2 regions of the Priestia sp. 40 genome follow, and region 1 is predicted to be linked to the other one. Evidence: a T-box and tRNA genes for the amino acid it is inferred to sense, from the RefSeq annotation. Region 1 holds a T-box; the other holds one or more tRNA genes.
What was found. The T-box of region 1 lies ahead of ileS (isoleucine--tRNA ligase). A T-box ahead of a tRNA ligase gene usually reads a tRNA of that ligase, here a tRNA-Ile.

Region 2: it has a tRNA-Ile gene. The T-box ahead of ileS (isoleucine--tRNA ligase) is inferred to sense a tRNA for this amino acid. The anticodon was not compared.

What each region holds. Positions count from the first base shown of each region.
Region 1 is NZ_JBMPZA010000005.1:944,726-952,920, forward strand. Features, by position in the region: gene pyrR (bifunctional pyr operon transcriptional regulator/uracil phosphoribosyltransferase PyrR) at 1-401, opposite strand, end outside; gene ACO1DI_RS05930 (RluA family pseudouridine synthase) at 593-1,507, opposite strand; gene lspA (signal peptidase II) at 1,504-1,971, opposite strand; gene ACO1DI_RS05940 (conjugal transfer protein TraR) at 2,052-2,339, opposite strand; gene ileS (isoleucine--tRNA ligase) at 2,510-5,275, opposite strand; T-box leader at 5,349-5,569, opposite strand; gene ACO1DI_RS05950 (DivIVA domain-containing protein) at 5,639-6,133, opposite strand; gene ACO1DI_RS05955 (RNA-binding protein) at 6,218-6,991, opposite strand; gene ACO1DI_RS05960 (YggT family protein) at 7,043-7,312, opposite strand; gene ACO1DI_RS05965 (cell division protein SepF) at 7,316-7,783, opposite strand; gene ACO1DI_RS05970 (YggS family pyridoxal phosphate-dependent enzyme) at 7,800-8,195, opposite strand, start outside.
Region 2 is NZ_JBMPZA010000005.1:1,182,779-1,190,973, forward strand. Features, by position in the region: gene phoU (phosphate signaling complex protein PhoU) at 1-320, opposite strand, end outside; gene pstB (phosphate ABC transporter ATP-binding protein PstB) at 343-1,140, opposite strand; gene ACO1DI_RS07215 (peptidoglycan D,D-transpeptidase FtsI family protein) at 1,754-3,931, opposite strand; gene ACO1DI_RS07220 (MFS transporter) at 4,093-5,370, opposite strand; gene sodA (superoxide dismutase SodA) at 5,500-6,108, opposite strand; tRNA gene ACO1DI_RS07230 (tRNA-Ser) at 6,306-6,398, opposite strand; tRNA gene ACO1DI_RS07235 (tRNA-Ile) at 6,410-6,486, opposite strand; tRNA gene ACO1DI_RS07240 (tRNA-Asn) at 6,490-6,564, opposite strand; tRNA gene ACO1DI_RS07245 (tRNA-Met) at 6,605-6,678, opposite strand; tRNA gene ACO1DI_RS07250 (tRNA-Asn) at 6,680-6,754, opposite strand; gene ACO1DI_RS07255 (DUF456 domain-containing protein) at 6,817-7,302, opposite strand; gene ACO1DI_RS07260 (Na/Pi cotransporter family protein) at 7,389-8,195, opposite strand, start outside.

The DNA of each region.
Region 1 (8,195 bases):
ACAGCCAGCTGAATGAGTTCAGGTCGGCCGATATCAATTAGTGCATCAAGTGCTGCTCGAACCGTACGGCCCGTATATAACACATCATCTACTAAGATGACGTTCTTATTTGCAATATCTGTCGGAATATCTGATCCTTTTACGAGAGGCTCATCATTGCTTGTCACTTTTGATAAATCATCTCGGTAAAGCGTGATGTTGAGTTCTCCGACTGGCAGTGTATTTCCTTCAATTTGTGCAATTCGTTCTGCTAAACGTTTTGCGATATAAATACCTCGCGTTTTAATCCCCACTAGCACACAATTTTCGATTCCTTTATTCTTTTCAATAATCTCATGTGCAATTCGAGTTAAAGCGCGGCGAATAGCCTGCTCGTCAAGTACGGTAGCTTTTACGTTCACTGTTTTTCACCTCAAGTTGTTGACATAAAAAAATCCTCTTGCCTTGAGGCAAGAGGATTTGGTTTTAGACATATTTCTTCAAAAAGGCTATAAGTATGCCTTTTCTGCACCGTTTCCTTCTCAGCCTCTCTGGACTGTTCTTAAAGGTTCTTATTAAGTTAATACAAGTATGCCATCACTTATGGCAGTTGTCAACTTCTTTTTTCAATAAGCTCTAGCATCTCATTAAACTCTTTTGGAGCCGGCGCTTCAAATTCCATATATTCATTTGTACGAGGGTGAATAAAGCCTAATACACCTGCATGAAGCGCTTGTCCGTCAATCGGAAGCGTTTTTTTCGGTCCATATTTCGGATCTCCAGCAAGCGGAAAGCCAATATACTTCATATGAACGCGTATTTGGTGTGTTCGTCCCGTTTCTAGCTTACATTCAACAAGTGAAAAATCTTTAAAACGCTGTAATACAGTAAAATGTGTCACTGCATCACGACTGTTTTCATCAGTGACCGTCATGCTTTGACGATCTTGCTTATCTCGGCCGATTGGCGCATCAATTGTACCGTGATCGTGCGCAATTACTCCGTGAACGATAGCTTTGTAGCGACGCGTCACTGTTTTAGCTACAAGCTGACTAACTAGTGATTCATGAGCTAAATCATTTTTTGCAACCATAAGTAAACCGGATGTATCTTTATCAATTCGATGAACGATACCAGGGCGCATAACGCCGTTAATACCGGATAAATCTTTACAGTGAGCCATTAGGCCGTTTACAAGCGTGCCGCTATGATGACCAGGAGCTGGATGTACAACCATGCCGCGAGGTTTATTTACAACAAGCACATCTTGATCTTCATAATAAATATCTAAATCCATTTCTTCCGCTACTACATCTAGCTCTTCTAGTTCCGGCACTTCAATAATAACAGCGTCTCCTGTTTTACATTTGTAGTTTCCTTTAACGGTTTTATCGTTCACTTTTGCGTGACCTTCTTTAATCCACTGCTGCACCTGTGAACGTGACCATTCTGCATTTACAGTCGAAAGTACTTTATCAATACGTTCTCCCGCTTGTTCTTCATTTATAACTGTTTCAATTACATTCATTCTTTGTGCTCCTTCTTCATTTTCCCTTCAAACAGCGTCATAATAAACATGATGATTACTCCGACGACAAGTGCCGAATCAGCTACGTTAAAAATCGGAAAATCATACGTAAAGATGTATGTATTTACGAAATCAACTACTTCTTTACGGACCACTCGATCAATAAAGTTTCCAATGGCGCCGCCTAACATTAATGCTAGCGCAATACCGAACCATTTATCTTGTTTTTTGAGCTTTTGAATATAAATTATTAAACCGACTACCACAACCACCGTAATGAGATAAAAGAACCACATCTGTCCTTGTAAAATCCCCCACGCGGCTCCTCTGTTACGATGAGAGGTAATGTAAAGAAAGTTTTCAATCACGGTGATGCTTTGTCCATAATACATTTCTTTTACAATCATCCATTTTGTTACCTGATCAATAAGTATAACAGCTAAAGCGATAAGATAATAAAACACAAACGTTTTCCTCCCGCAATAAAATCAAACGAATCCATACTAAAGCATTTTAGCACATAATTCATTTTTTTTCTCGCTTCTCACCATAAAACAAATAAATCTTCGTTTGTGCGGGCCGTCGGCATTACTTTTAATTTATGAATAGACATCACTTCGCCAGTTAGTTCATCAATTCCGAACGCACCAACGTCAAGCTTTGCTAACGCGTGTTCTACATCTTTTAAATCTGCTTTAATCATTTCTATTACATAACGTTCCTTTTCATCTATATAACCAGATTGTTCTGTAGCATATCTCACTAGGCGATCTTGTAATTCTTCTTTAATAAGAGCTAATTCCTGTCCAATGGAAAGATAATTTTCATACATGCAAACGCCTCCTGTGCTGATAAGATGAAGTATTAATGATGTTAGGTTTACCGAGTTTTCCATTGAATCTACAACACAAGTTTTTCCTAAGGCTTTAAATGCTTTATACCATTGTATTTGGGAATTTCGTACAGCAAAAAACACGCCCAAAAAGGACGTGTTTTTGTTCATTACTGCTGAACGTAGTGATTTTTCACAACATCCGCACAGCGTGTACATAAAGTCGGGTGATCTTGATCTTCGCCAACTGTTGGTGATACAACCCAGCAGCGCTCACACTTCTCACCTTCTGCTTTACTTACAACAATTGAAGCATAGCTGAATTTTTGTGCTTCAGCAGGTGCTTCACCTTCTGCTACTTCAAGATCTGAAACGATGAAGAGTTGACCTACATTTTCAGAAATAGATGCTAACAGCTCTTTTGTATCTGCTGTTGGATACAGCGTTAATTTCGCTTCTAAAGACTTACCGATTACTTTTTCATTACGAGCCTGTTCTAGCGCTTTTAATACTTCATCACGAAGCTCCATGAACGCATCCCATTTCTCTACTAATTGATCTGCTCCTTCAATTTCTTGAACCTCTGGCATATCAACTAGCTGCACGCTTTCTTCCTTTACATTTGGAATGTGAACCCATACTTCGTCTGCTGTATGAGAAAGAATTGGAGACACTAATTTCGTTAACGATAATAACGTTTCATAAAGGACCGTTTGAATGCTGCGACGCTCTACATTATTTTCTGCTTCGATGTACAATACATCTTTTGCGAAGTCTAAGTAGAATGAACTCATATCAATTGTACAGAAATTATGCACTGCGTGATAAATGCTTGAGAATTCATATGAATCATAAGATTTTTGCACTTTATCAATTAATTTGTTCAGCTTCACAAGCATGTAGCGGTCTACTTCACGAAGGTCTTCAACGGCTACAGCGTCAGTTGTTGGATTAAAGTCCGCTAAGTTTCCTAGTAAGAAACGGAACGTGTTGCGGATTTTACGATATACTTCTGCTACTTGTTTTAAAATGTTATCAGATACACGAACATCAGCTTGGTAATCTACAGAAGCTACCCATAAACGTAAAATATCTGCACCTAGTTGTTTCATTACTTTTTCTGGAATTACAACGTTTCCTAATGACTTACTCATTTTGCGACCTTCACCGTCTAAAGCAAATCCGTGGCTAAGTACCCCTTTATAAGGTGCTTCACCCGTTACAGCTACACTTGTAGAAAGACTTGAATTAAACCAGCCGCGGTATTGGTCAGAACCTTCTAAATACAAATCAGCCGGACGCTGTAAGTCTTCACGCTCTTCAAGAACAGCTTGATGTGAAGAGCCAGAGTCAAACCATACGTCCATGATGTCTGTTTCTTTTGTGAAGCGGCCATTTGGGCTTCCTTCATGAGTAAAGCCTTCTGGAAGCAAGTCTTTTGCTTCACGCTCAAACCATACGTTTGATCCATGCTCTCTAAATAGATTTGATACGTGTTCAATTGTTTCGTCCGTAATGATGGGCTCATCATTTTCAGCATAAAATACCGGAATCGGCACGCCCCATGCACGTTGACGAGAAATACACCAGTCTCCGCGGTCACGCACCATGTTATAAAGTCGCGTTTCACCCCAAGTAGGCACCCATTCTGTTTTTTCTACTGCTTTTAATAAATCTTCACGGAAATCTTTAATAGACGCAAACCACTGTGCTGTTGCACGGAAAATTGTTGGTTTCTTTGTGCGCCAGTCATGTGGATATGAGTGGGTAATGAAACTTAATTTTAACAGCGCGCCTTCTTCTTCTAGTTTGTCTGTAATCGGCTTATTCGCTTTATCATAGAATAACCCTTCAAATCCTGGTGCTTCATTCGTCATATGACCCTTACTATCAACTGGACAAAGAACTTCCAAACCGTATTTTTGACCAACGATAAAGTCGTCTTCCCCGTGTCCCGGTGCTGTATGAACACATCCAGTACCAGCATCCGTTGTTACGTGATCGCCAAGAACAACTAAAGAATCGCGCTTGTAGATTGGATGTTCAGCTACCACGCGTTCAAGTTCTGAACCTTTTACTGTACGAAGCGTCTTATATTCAGCCCATTCAATTTCTTTAGCAACTGTTTCAATCAGTTCAGTTGCCACTACATATTTTGCTCCGTCTGCTTCAACTACGCTGTACTGAAGCTCAGGATTGACAGCAATCCCTTGGTTAGCTGGCATTGTCCATGGTGTTGTCGTCCAAATGATGAATTTTTCATCTTGTTCAAGCACACCTTTACCATCTTTTACGTTAAACGCTACGTAAATAGAAGCTGAACGCTTATCATAGTATTCAATTTCCGCTTCTGCTAAAGCAGATTCACTTGAAGGGGACCAGTACACAGGTTTTAACCCTTTGTAGATGTAGCCTTTTTTCGCCATGTCACCAAACACTTTGATTTGCTGCGCTTCGTACTGCGGCTGAAGCGTTACATATGGATTATCCCAATCTCCGCGTACGCCTAAACGCTTGAACTGCTCACGCTGGCCGTTTACTTGTTCCCAAGCATACTGTTCGCAAAGCTTACGGAACTCAGCTACCGTCATTTCTTTGCGGTTTACTTTTTTATTTTTTGTTAAAGCTGTTTCAATTGGCAAACCGTGTGTATCCCAGCCTGGTACATAAGGTGCGCAGAAGCCTGACATTGACTTATAGCGAACGATAAAATCTTTTAAAATTTTATTTAAGGCATGTCCCATGTGAATATCGCCATTCGCATATGGAGGTCCGTCATGCAGGACAAATAGCGGACGACCTTCCGTACGTTTTTGCACTTTTTTATAAATATTCATTTCAGCCCACTGTTCTTGCATTTTAGGCTCGCGGTTCGGTAAATTTCCACGCATCGGAAATTCAGTTTTTGGCATCAATAATGTATCTTTATATTCCATGTTTTACCCTCCAAAAAAAAAAACGTAAATTTCATATCTTTTTGTACCATAACAAAAAGACCTCCTCATCCCAAAAAGGGACGAGAAGGTCTCCCGCGGTACCACCCTAGTAGATTTGCTGCACGCAAATCCTCTTTGCATTCGTAACGTGAATAAACCGCCACTGCTTACTATCATCATTTCAGCAATGGTACTCTAGGGTGATTTTCACTTTTTTGTTTGTTATCGAGCTCGCACCATCCTCGATTCGCTTTGACAAACTAAAAAAGCTACTCTCCCTGTCTCCGTACTGTTTGATATGAAATTTCATCTGTTACCAAATTATATGACAACAAAACGTGAGAAGTCAAGATGATGTCTCGACTAGTCAATTTTTTCTTCTAGCGCTGGCATCTCATAATCCATCAACTGATCCCAGTCATCGCTGTTTAACATTTCAAGCTGTGCTTCGATTAACATTTTGAAACGAGTTCTAAATACTTTAGACTGCTTTTTCGTCTCCTCAATGTCCATCGCAATTTTACGAGACTTAGACAGTGCTTCATTAATAATACGGTCCGCATTTTTTTCTGCTTCTTTTATAATGAGCTTCGCTTCTTTTTCAGCGTTTCGCTTTACATCTTCCGCTGCTTCTTGAGCAATTAAAATTGATTTATTTAACGTTTCTTCGATGTTAGTAAAATGTCCAAGACGATCTGTTAATTCAGATACTCTTCCTTCTAACTCCTTTTTATCACGCATTACCAGCTCATAGTCTTTAATTACTTGGTCAAGAAACTCATTTACTTCATCTTCATCATATCCGCGAAACCCGCGATTAAACTCTTTGTTATGAATATCCAAAGGGGTTAAAGGCATCTAGGCCACCTCCGTGTTGTCTCATTACATCATTAGTAATGGTTTATTCGACATATTTTTAAAATTTCCTGCTAGTAGATTTCTTTATTTCTGCTTTCCTACAACAATTCGCCATTTTTCTTTTTTAGTTTTGCCTTCAAGTGAAAGGATACGACTTCTGCCGTGGCCACGAAGCGACAAAATATCACCTTCATGACATTCAAAAGACGGCTGTTCAATGACTTTAAAATTTACTTTTACCGCTCCATTTGCAATAAACGGCTGGACTTTTTGTCTTGATAAATTGTGAATAGTCGATAGCAAAACATCAAGCCTCATTGAAGAAACTGTATAAACGTGTTCAATCAGCTCTTCTTTTACCACATGCAGCTGCTCTCTTTGAATAGAAGAAAGTGAAACTTTGGCTTTTCCAATTGATGTTAAATTCATCTCAATATAGGAAGAAATTTCCTCTGCAACTACAAGCTGAATATCGTCTCCCGCGACCAAAATATCTCCAAATTTTGAACGGCGCAGTCCTAAAGACATCGCCGAACCAAGAACTTGAGGATGTTCAATCGTCACAAACTTTTTAGGATAATTCAATTCGTACATATGCAACTGAAAATCTTCGCTTTCAGGCACATAGTAATCCGGATATAGCAGCGCACGCTTGCGTTCAGCAAACGGTTGTCCACCATCAAATGAAACTTGAACCTCTCCTTCAGTCCCGACAATAGCCGTCACAATCTGCTGCTCTCTTGGATCTAAAAAGTCCGTTAATTTTGGGCTGTATTGATGTAGGACATCTTCTTTCCACTGAAGAACTTGATCAATAAACCCATGTTCTTCTTGCCTAAAATGTTCATAAATAGACATATTATTACTCCTACTATTGGTATGTAAAAAAGGAATCCAGCGATTCCTTTTTTAAATAAACCCCATCACATTATTAAGTGAATACACGCCTCTTTCCGCAAATCGTAGTAAAAAGATTGCAACAAGAGGTGAAATATCAATCATGCCAATAGGCGGAATGATTTTACGAAAAGGCTCTAAGTAAGGTTCACAAATGCTGCCAAGCAGCTGGCCAAACTTAGATGCTCTTACATCGGGTACCCAAGACATCAAAATGTAAATAATCAGTGCCCATGAGTAAAGCCCAATCAATTTTGCGAGAATCCCAAAAACGATGTCCAAAAACTACCACCTCTTTACGTTTGTTGTATCGTGTTCTCCCATCATATCTGAAATGCTTCCGCTTACGTCTACATTATCAGGTGTACATAAAAAGATGTCGGTTCCAATTTTTTGAATGTCCCCGCCTAAAGCATAAACTGTACCACTTAAAAAGTCGACAATTCTCACTGCTTGATCTCGTTGAATGCGCTGTAAATTAACAACTACGACTTTACGATTTTTTAAATGATCCGTAATTTCTTGTGCTTCGGCATAGACGCGCGGTTCGCAAAGCATCATTTTTGATGATTTTTGAACGCTTTGCAAGCTAATCACATTTTGCTGCTGATTCGGCTGCTGACTAGCTTTCACTGCTGGTCTCGACTGCTGTACAGGCTCTTCTACCGACTCTTCTTGTTCGTAATGTTCTTCTACATATTCAGTATCGTCATCAAGAGCAAAGAAACTTCTAAAGCGATTTTTCATACTCATCTTGAATTACACCTCCTTAACGTTCATTCCCAACTAACGTGGTTCCTAGTCGAATGAATGTTGCTCCTTCTTCAATTGCAATTGCATAATCGTTTGACATTCCCATTGATAGCTCCGTACACGGTGCATATGGCAAATTTAGTTCTTGTATACGACTCTGCAATTTTTTTAGACCTTGAAAACAGCTGCGAAGCGCGGGCTCATCATCTGTGTGAGGAGCCATGGTCATTAATCCAACCACTTGAATATTTGTAAATTCTTCAAGGGATTTAATAAATGGAATTACGTCTTCTACAGCAAGGCCATGCTTGGATTGTTCTTCGGCAACATTAACTTGTACAAAACATTTTATACGATGTCCTGCACGTTTATCAATTTCTTTTGCTAAAGATAATCGGTCTAGTGAATGAAT
Region 2 (8,195 bases), 240 kb from region 1:
ATAGCCGATTTTGCTACGTTAACTGCAAAATCTGCCATACGCTCAACATCCGAAGCAATTTTAATTGCCACAATGATACGTCTTAAATCGATAGCCACCGGCTGCTGCTTTGCAATCAGTAGGATAGCTAGGTCATTAATTTCTTCTTCTAAATCATCAACGTATGAATCGCCGTCGATAATTTCTAGCGCCAGCTCAACGTTACTTGTTTGCAATGCTTCAATTGATTTTGATAGCGCCTCATGCGTTAAGCGCCCTATTTCTAATAATTTTTCACGTAATATCTTTAAATCACCATGAAACTTTTCGCGTACAACCACTCATCCCATCTCCTTGTATGTCTTAACCGAAACGACCTGTAATATAATCTTCTGTGCGTTTATCAGATGGCATTGAGAAGATTTTATCTGTTTCTGCGTACTCTACCACTTCTCCATTTAAGAAAAATGCTGTTTTATCTGAAATACGTGCCGCTTGTTGCATGTTATGTGTAACAATAATAATGCTGAAGTCTTTCTTTAATTCTTGTACTAACTCTTCTACTTTTAATGTCGAAATTGGATCGAGGGCAGAAGTAGGCTCATCCATTAAAATAACGTCGGGTTCAATAGCCAAGCAGCGCGCAATACAGATACGCTGCTGTTGTCCACCTGACAACCCATTCGCATTTTGATTCAAACGATCTTTAACTTCGTCCCAAATAGCTGCTCCTCGTAAACTTTTTTCAACAATTTCATCTAGTTTTTTCTTGTTGCGAACGCCATGAATTCTTGGACCGTACGCAATATTATCATAAATAGATTTTGGGAACGGATTTGGCTTTTGGAAAACCATTCCTACTTGCGTGCGCAGCTCTTCCACATGGTACGATTTATCAAAAATATTTTTCCCTCTATACTCAATTTCACCTGATGTACGAACAATTGGAGTCATTTCTACCATACGATTTAACGTTTTAATATATGTTGATTTTCCGCACCCTGATGGACCGATGATCGCGGTAACTTCGTTAGCATGAATGTCTAAATCAATATTTTTTAAGGCATGTGTGTCGCCATACCATAAATTCAAACCTTTTGTTTTATATACAATTTCTTTTGTTTGCGGAGTATTCACTTTTTCTTTGTTAGTCAATTCCATTGTTATTGCCATTGGATAATCCTCCTTCATCGTCTTTAACCGTTTTGAGCACAATAAAAGTCTCTCTATGTCTATTTAATATCTATTGTTTACTATCAGTGTAAATAAATACGAGAAGCCGAAACGCTTCCCCTTATTTTGATCATTTCTATTAATCCTTACACTTACAGAATAATAGCCGACTATTAATTGTGTTTTAACTCAATGTAAAGCTTTTGTAAATGAAGGTATATCTGCGTGTTTTTCAGGTAAAAAACTAGTTCTTACGACCCTTAAATTCAATAAAAAACCATATATGTAAAGATTTCCGATAAAAAAAGAAGAGGTAGAGACATAACTAAATTAATTCAATGTAAAGATGGGTAAATTGGATAAATAAGGTATTACGAACTACTTCCGACACCACTATTGATTTCCGTGCAAGGCTTCGCTTTCCACGGGCGGCCGGTGAGCCTCCTCGTCGCTTTCGCCTTTCCCTCCAAACAACCGCTAGAAGCACCTACATACATGAAATCTACGTTCACCCTACCAATAAAAAAATCCGAACGAAGCTGATTCTTAATCAACTTCGTTCGGATCTTACTTCAACTAATATGCTTTTTTCCCAGCCTCTTTAATTGGCGTCGTTTGCAATGACAGCCTGTTGATTCTCTTCTTGATCTTTTACTTCTTGTTCACCTTTTTTCTTTAAATCAAAATAAGTATCGAGCGCAGAACGAGCAAGCTCTTTTGTAATGGTATTTGGTGCACTTGGCACAAATGCCGATGGTACCACGACAGCTACTGCAATTTCAGGATCATTTGCCGGAGCAAAGGCCACAAAGTTCGAATTATTAACTTTAATCGGATCCCCTCCGCTTGGGTTTTTCTCATAGGCTTGTGCCGTTCCTGATTTACCAGCAGGATTATAGTTCGCCGTATGGAAAGCTGCATACCCTGTACCGCCTTGTTCTTGCGTAACGCGCTTAAAGCCATTTTGAACATCTTTAATGTATTCTTCTTTCATCGTGATACGATTTAACACATCAGGTTCAAATGAATGCTGCGTACCGCCAATTTCATCGGTTTTAATCGTTGGTTTTCGGATTTCTTTTACTAGCTGCGGCTTGATGCGATAGCCTCCATTAGCTATTGCAGAAGTATATTGAACAAGCTGCAGCGGCGTGTACGTATCATACTGACCAATTCCTAAATCAAGCGCCGTACCTGGAACATCGCTTCCGCCTTGGACACCTGTTGATTCGTTATCAAGGTCTATGCCTGTTGATACACCTAAGCCGAACTGACTGTAGTAAGAACGCAGTTCGCTGAATGTATCGGGTTTAATCGGTAAAGTCATGTTTTTATGATACTGTAACCCAGCCATAGCCATTACCGTTTTAAACATAAATACGTTAGATGAATATTTTAACGCAGATGAATACGTTAAGGGCCCTAACCCTTCAGCCTCAGCTGATTTCTTAACCGGTGTTCCTTTAATTTTTAACGGTTCATCAACGAACACTGTGTTTGGCTTAATAGCTCCTGAATCTAAGCCGGCTAGAACCGTTGCTCCTTTTACAACAGAGCCCATTGTATAAGATGTTGAAATATTGCCTAATGCAAAATCTTCTATTTTAGGCGCTCCAGTCTTCTTATCAACGGTGTATTTTTTACCTGCCATTGTTAAGATTTCTCCTGTGTGAGGATCCATCATAATCACAAAAGCACGGTCTAAAAATTGCGTTCCCTTCATTTGCTTTTTGGCTAAAAGCTGCTCCGTAATTTGTTTTTCTACCGCTTTTTGAAGCTCCATATCAATAGTTAAAACCAAATCACTGCCTCGTTCACCTTTAGACACTTGAATTGTATCAAGGAGATTTCCTTTATTATCTGTTACATATTGGACTTTTTCTTTTTGACCGCTGAGCTGAGCTTCGTATTGCTTCTCTAAATAGCTCGTCCCAACTTGGTCATTTCGGCTATAGCCTCTTGACAAGTAATATTGCACTTTATCTTTAGGCAGTCCCTCGTTGGCAGATGATACATTTCCAAGCAAAGTACGGAGAGTACTGTTTTCTGGGTATGAGCGATCCCAATACGTCGTTGTATCAACACCTGGAAGTTCATCTAAGTGCTCACTTACAACGGCATACTCTTCATTTGTCACACCGCTTTTAACAATTTGGGGCGTGTTAGAATAACCTGCCTCCATTTGGCGCTTAATGGCAAGAACTTCTAAATCGCTCTTTAAACTTTCTAAATCTTTTTTAGAAATGCGGTCTAACTGACGTTGATACAGTTCGTCATCAGTCATTTCACCATCTTGAACTTTTTTGCGATCAGCTTGCGTAATTTTCTGCTCCGCTTCTTTAGGGTGAAGCATAATCCAATAATCCTTCATGTCGCGTTCTGTAATTTTTACCGCGTTTTTAGCATCTTTATTCTTTCTATTTTCTGGAACATCAATCACATTTGTAGTGTAAGGAACATCGATCATAGTGGCTAACTTTTTAGCGATGCGCAGCCTTTCTTCAGCTGTATTTCCTTGAAAACGAGTATATGTAATCGTATTTAAAGAGGTATTATCTACAATTACGCGGTTATAACGATCGTACATTTTCCCTCGAGGAACAGGCGTACTGACTGTAACGTCCTGAGTTTTTTCGACTTCTCGTTCGTAATTCTCACCGTAAACAATTTGAACAAGTCCTAACCGCAAAATTAATACGGAAAATAGGGCAAATACGGTCAAGAAAAGTAAGTTCACACGAAAAGGCACGTGACTTTTTCTTCTTTTTTTCTTTTTCATACCAACACCTACACTTTATAAAACATATATACCATAACACCATAAAATCAGATATTTAGCAAATAAATAGACACCTGACAGGTGCCTATTTACACAACGTATTTATTTTAAAAGAAAAGCGAGACATTTTCCATAGTGCAAATGAAGGAGCTCACAATACTCTAAGCTGGAGACTCTCCATCTCCTTCATTTAATACTGGAGGAGTAACAGTCGTTTCTTTTTTGTGCAGAGGCTGCGAGATATGTCTCACACAAAAATAAATGATCGTATGCCCTGCTCCAACAATAGCTAATAAAATAGGAATACTTTTTGCTTCATCAAAAAATAGTACAGCTATTAAAAATAAAGATATGGAAACGACGCGTCCAATATTCAGAAATACTTCTCTAACAACAATGTATTCAATTCTTTTTGAAACAACGTCTTTTGCTCGTCCAATCACATCGTATGTTAGAGAAATGAATGGAACCAACAAAATAGGATAAGCAATGGCAATACAAACGGCATATATAATTAACTTTGGATACGATAAGTTAAAGATAAGCAAAAAGACTGCTCCATAGAGAAGGAGGCCCCCTGTGAAGATAAATCGAAGACGATTTTTTTGCTTAATAAATCTTGAGGCAACATAGTAGCCTACAAACGCAACCGCTGAATTCACCAGTCCATATGTTCCTAATGCTAATTCACTTCCCGTCGTAATAAATACCATGACGGATACAACAAAAATGAACGTACCTTCACGCAACCCTTGAAAGAAATGAGCCTGCAATATTCGATTCCAGTCTTTATTGACTTTTCGTTCAGCCCATACTTCTTTAAATTTGTATACTCCTTCCGCTGCGCGTCTTGTAATAAAAAAACTAAGCACAACGGCACCGATAAACAATAGCAACGATACACCAAACACAATTTTATACCCAAGTGATTCATACAAAGCGGAAATAACGAAGCCCGCTCCTAAAGGACCAATCATCCCTGCAAAAGAGTTTAAGATCCCTAAAAATCCATTAAAAAAGTCTCTTGTATCAGGTTCTGTAATTTCAAAAGTTAGCACATTAAAAGCTAGCCAATAAAAGCCATACCCTATACCCAGCAGTCCACCAAGCAATACTAAATACTCGGCTGCGTTAGCTCCACTGACTAATACAGCGATATAAAAAACAGCTAAAAAAGATACACCTAACCTTAAAACCACAACCCGGTCAATTCGTTTGGCCCATTTACCTGCTAAAATAAACGTAAGCGGCTGAAGCACCACTACCGCTAAATTATAAATAGCGAGATCTGAAAATTCGCCTGATTGCTTCCACAGATAAATGTTAACAAACGAATTGGAAATTGAAATAGCCAAGGCATAAAGACCGCCTATAATTAAAAGCAAAAGTAAATCTTTACTAACTTCTACATCTCCAACTACTTTTTTTAATAAAGGCATATCAAAAAACTCCTTTTCTCTTCTACACCTAGTGTGTGAAAAAGAAAAGGAGATATGTAAAAGAATTGGAAAACAAAAAAGCCAGTAAAGGTAATAATTACTTTACTGGCTCTTAAATACGTCTTCAGCTTATTTTGCAGCGTCGTAACGTTTAGCAACTTCGTCCCATTTTACAACATTAAAGAATGCTGAAATGTAATCTGGACGGCGGTTTTGGTAATTTAGGTAGTAAGCGTGCTCCCAAACGTCTAGACCAAGAATTGGCGTTTTGCCTTCCATTAATGGGCTATCTTGGTTTGGTGTGCTTGTTACTTCTAATTGGCCGTTGTTTACAACTAACCAAGCCCAGCCAGAACCGAAGCGAGTTTTAGCTGCATTTGCAAATTCTTCTTTGAATTGATCAAAGCTTCCGAATTTGCTAGCGATAGCGTCTGCTAATTCACCAGTTGGAGCACCGCCGCCGTTAGGGCAAAGGATTGTCCAAAATAATGAGTGGTTCGCATGACCGCCACCGTTATTGCGTACTGCTGTACGGATATCTTCAGGAACAGCATCTAAGTTTGAAATTAACTCTTCAATACTTTTGCTTTCTAAGTCCGCTTTGCCTTCAACAGCAGCGTTTAGGTTTGTAACGTATGTGTTGTGATGTTTTGTGTGGTGAATATTCATTGTTTCTTTGTCGATATGTGGTTCCAGTGCATCGTATGCATAAGGTAGTTCTGGTAATTTGTAAGCCATGAATAATTCCTCCTTCAAAATATGTAAGCATTTTGGCGCAAAAGCACCATATACGTTTAGATTAGCAAATTTACCCTACTGTTTCAAATAAAAAGTACCTAATCCATGATTTATATTTACCTAATTCCCATTCGCTATTCTTTTAAACATAAAAAAAGCTTCTTTTTCTCAAAAGAAGCTTTGAATAAACAATAGTATGGCGGAGGAAGAGGGATTCGAACCCCCGCGGGCTTTAACACCCCTGTCGGTTTTCAAGACCGATCCCTTCAGCCGGACTTGGGTATTCCTCCAACCCTATAAATGGTGGACCCTGCAGGACTCGAACCTGCGACCGGACGGTTATGAGCCGTCTGCTCTAACCAGCTGAGCTAAGGGTCCCCATGGCTCCACAGGTAGGACTCGAACCTACGACCGATCGGTTAACAGCCGATAGCTCTACCACTGAGCTACTGTGGAACAATATGAATTATGTATGTCACAAATGTAAATTGGAAAATAGCGGCGGAGGGGATCGAACCCCCGACCTCACGGGTATGAACCGTACGCTCTAGCCAGCTGAGCTACACCGCCATGGCTCCACAGGTAGGACTCGAACCTACGACCGATCGGTTAACAGCCGATAGCTCTACCACTGAGCTACTGTGGAACAATATAACATTTACTAGCGACATTAAAAATTTAACATGTTTCTAGCCTAAAGTCAATATATTATTTTAAAACAGCGTATAAAAAATAGGCAATCATCAGCAGTTGAATAAATCCTTTTGAAATAGCGCCACTAAAAAAGCCAATAACCGAACCTACTCCAATTTTTACTGCGTTGCTAATGGTGGTCCGATGAACAATAAGTTCTCCTACAATCGCTCCGATAAACGGCCCTAAAATAATTCCAAATCCCGGAATGACAAACGGACCCACAAGCAGCCCAACTGTACTTCCCCAAACACCTGCTTTAGTGCCTCCGAATTTTTTCACACCAATAATATTAGCTATATAGTCTGCTAAAAAAAGTGCGACAACTAACAATCCTTGTATCACCCAAAACAACCAGCTATAGGAGCTAAAATCATAAAATAAACCGTATATAACAAATCCTAGAGCTACAAATAGCACGCTTGGGATGATGGGATAAACCAACCCAACAAACGATACAACAAAGCTAATGATAATTAATGCCCAACATAAAATAGCCATGCCTGCACCTATCCTTTTTATTATTACTATTTATCATACAATAACCAATCCTATAAAGAAAGACCTAGCATAAGCAAGGTCTTTCTTTATTTTACCTTTGAACATGTCTTTAGATAGCGATCTCCGAGTACCGCTTCCGCAATATTAACAGCATGATCCCCAATTCGTTCTAAGTTGCTAATAATATCGACAAAAACAATAGCAGCAGAACCTGTACATACATTTTCATTTAGACGTAAAATGTGTTTCTTACGAAGCAGACGCTCCATTGCATCAATCTGCTCTTCTTTTTGAATGACCTGGACTGCTTTTTCTCTATCTACTTTTTCTAAAGCAAAAACAGCTTCTTTAACTGTTAAAATAGTCAATTCGAACATGTCAGCTAAGTCGGTATTAGCTTCTTTTGTCATTTTCACCTTATTTGTAATTTGATAATCAACAAGTTCAATGATATTTTCAAAATGATCGCCAATACGCTCAATATCTCGCGCAGTATCTAGAAGCACAGAATGCTCTTCGCTTTCAGCTTCTGACATGGAAGAGCGAGATAATAACACTAAATAATTCGTGATTTTTTTATCTAAATTGTTAATGGCATTTTCAATTTGCATAGTAGCATCAGAATGTTTAAGATGGCGCGTCTTCAAATAACTATTAGCTTCTTCTAGTCCAATCGTCGCGAATTCTCCCATACGAATAAGCTCTGCTTTTGCCTGCCCAAGAGCAATTGAAGAAGACTGTTCAATAAAAATAGGATCAAGATGCTTAGGTTTAAAGTCTATAGCAGCATCTTCACCAGGAATCAGCTTTGTAACAATTAAAGCAAGCAGACCGATAAGAGGGAACTGAATAATGGTATTGGTTGTGTTAAAGAGACCATGAGCAAATGCAAT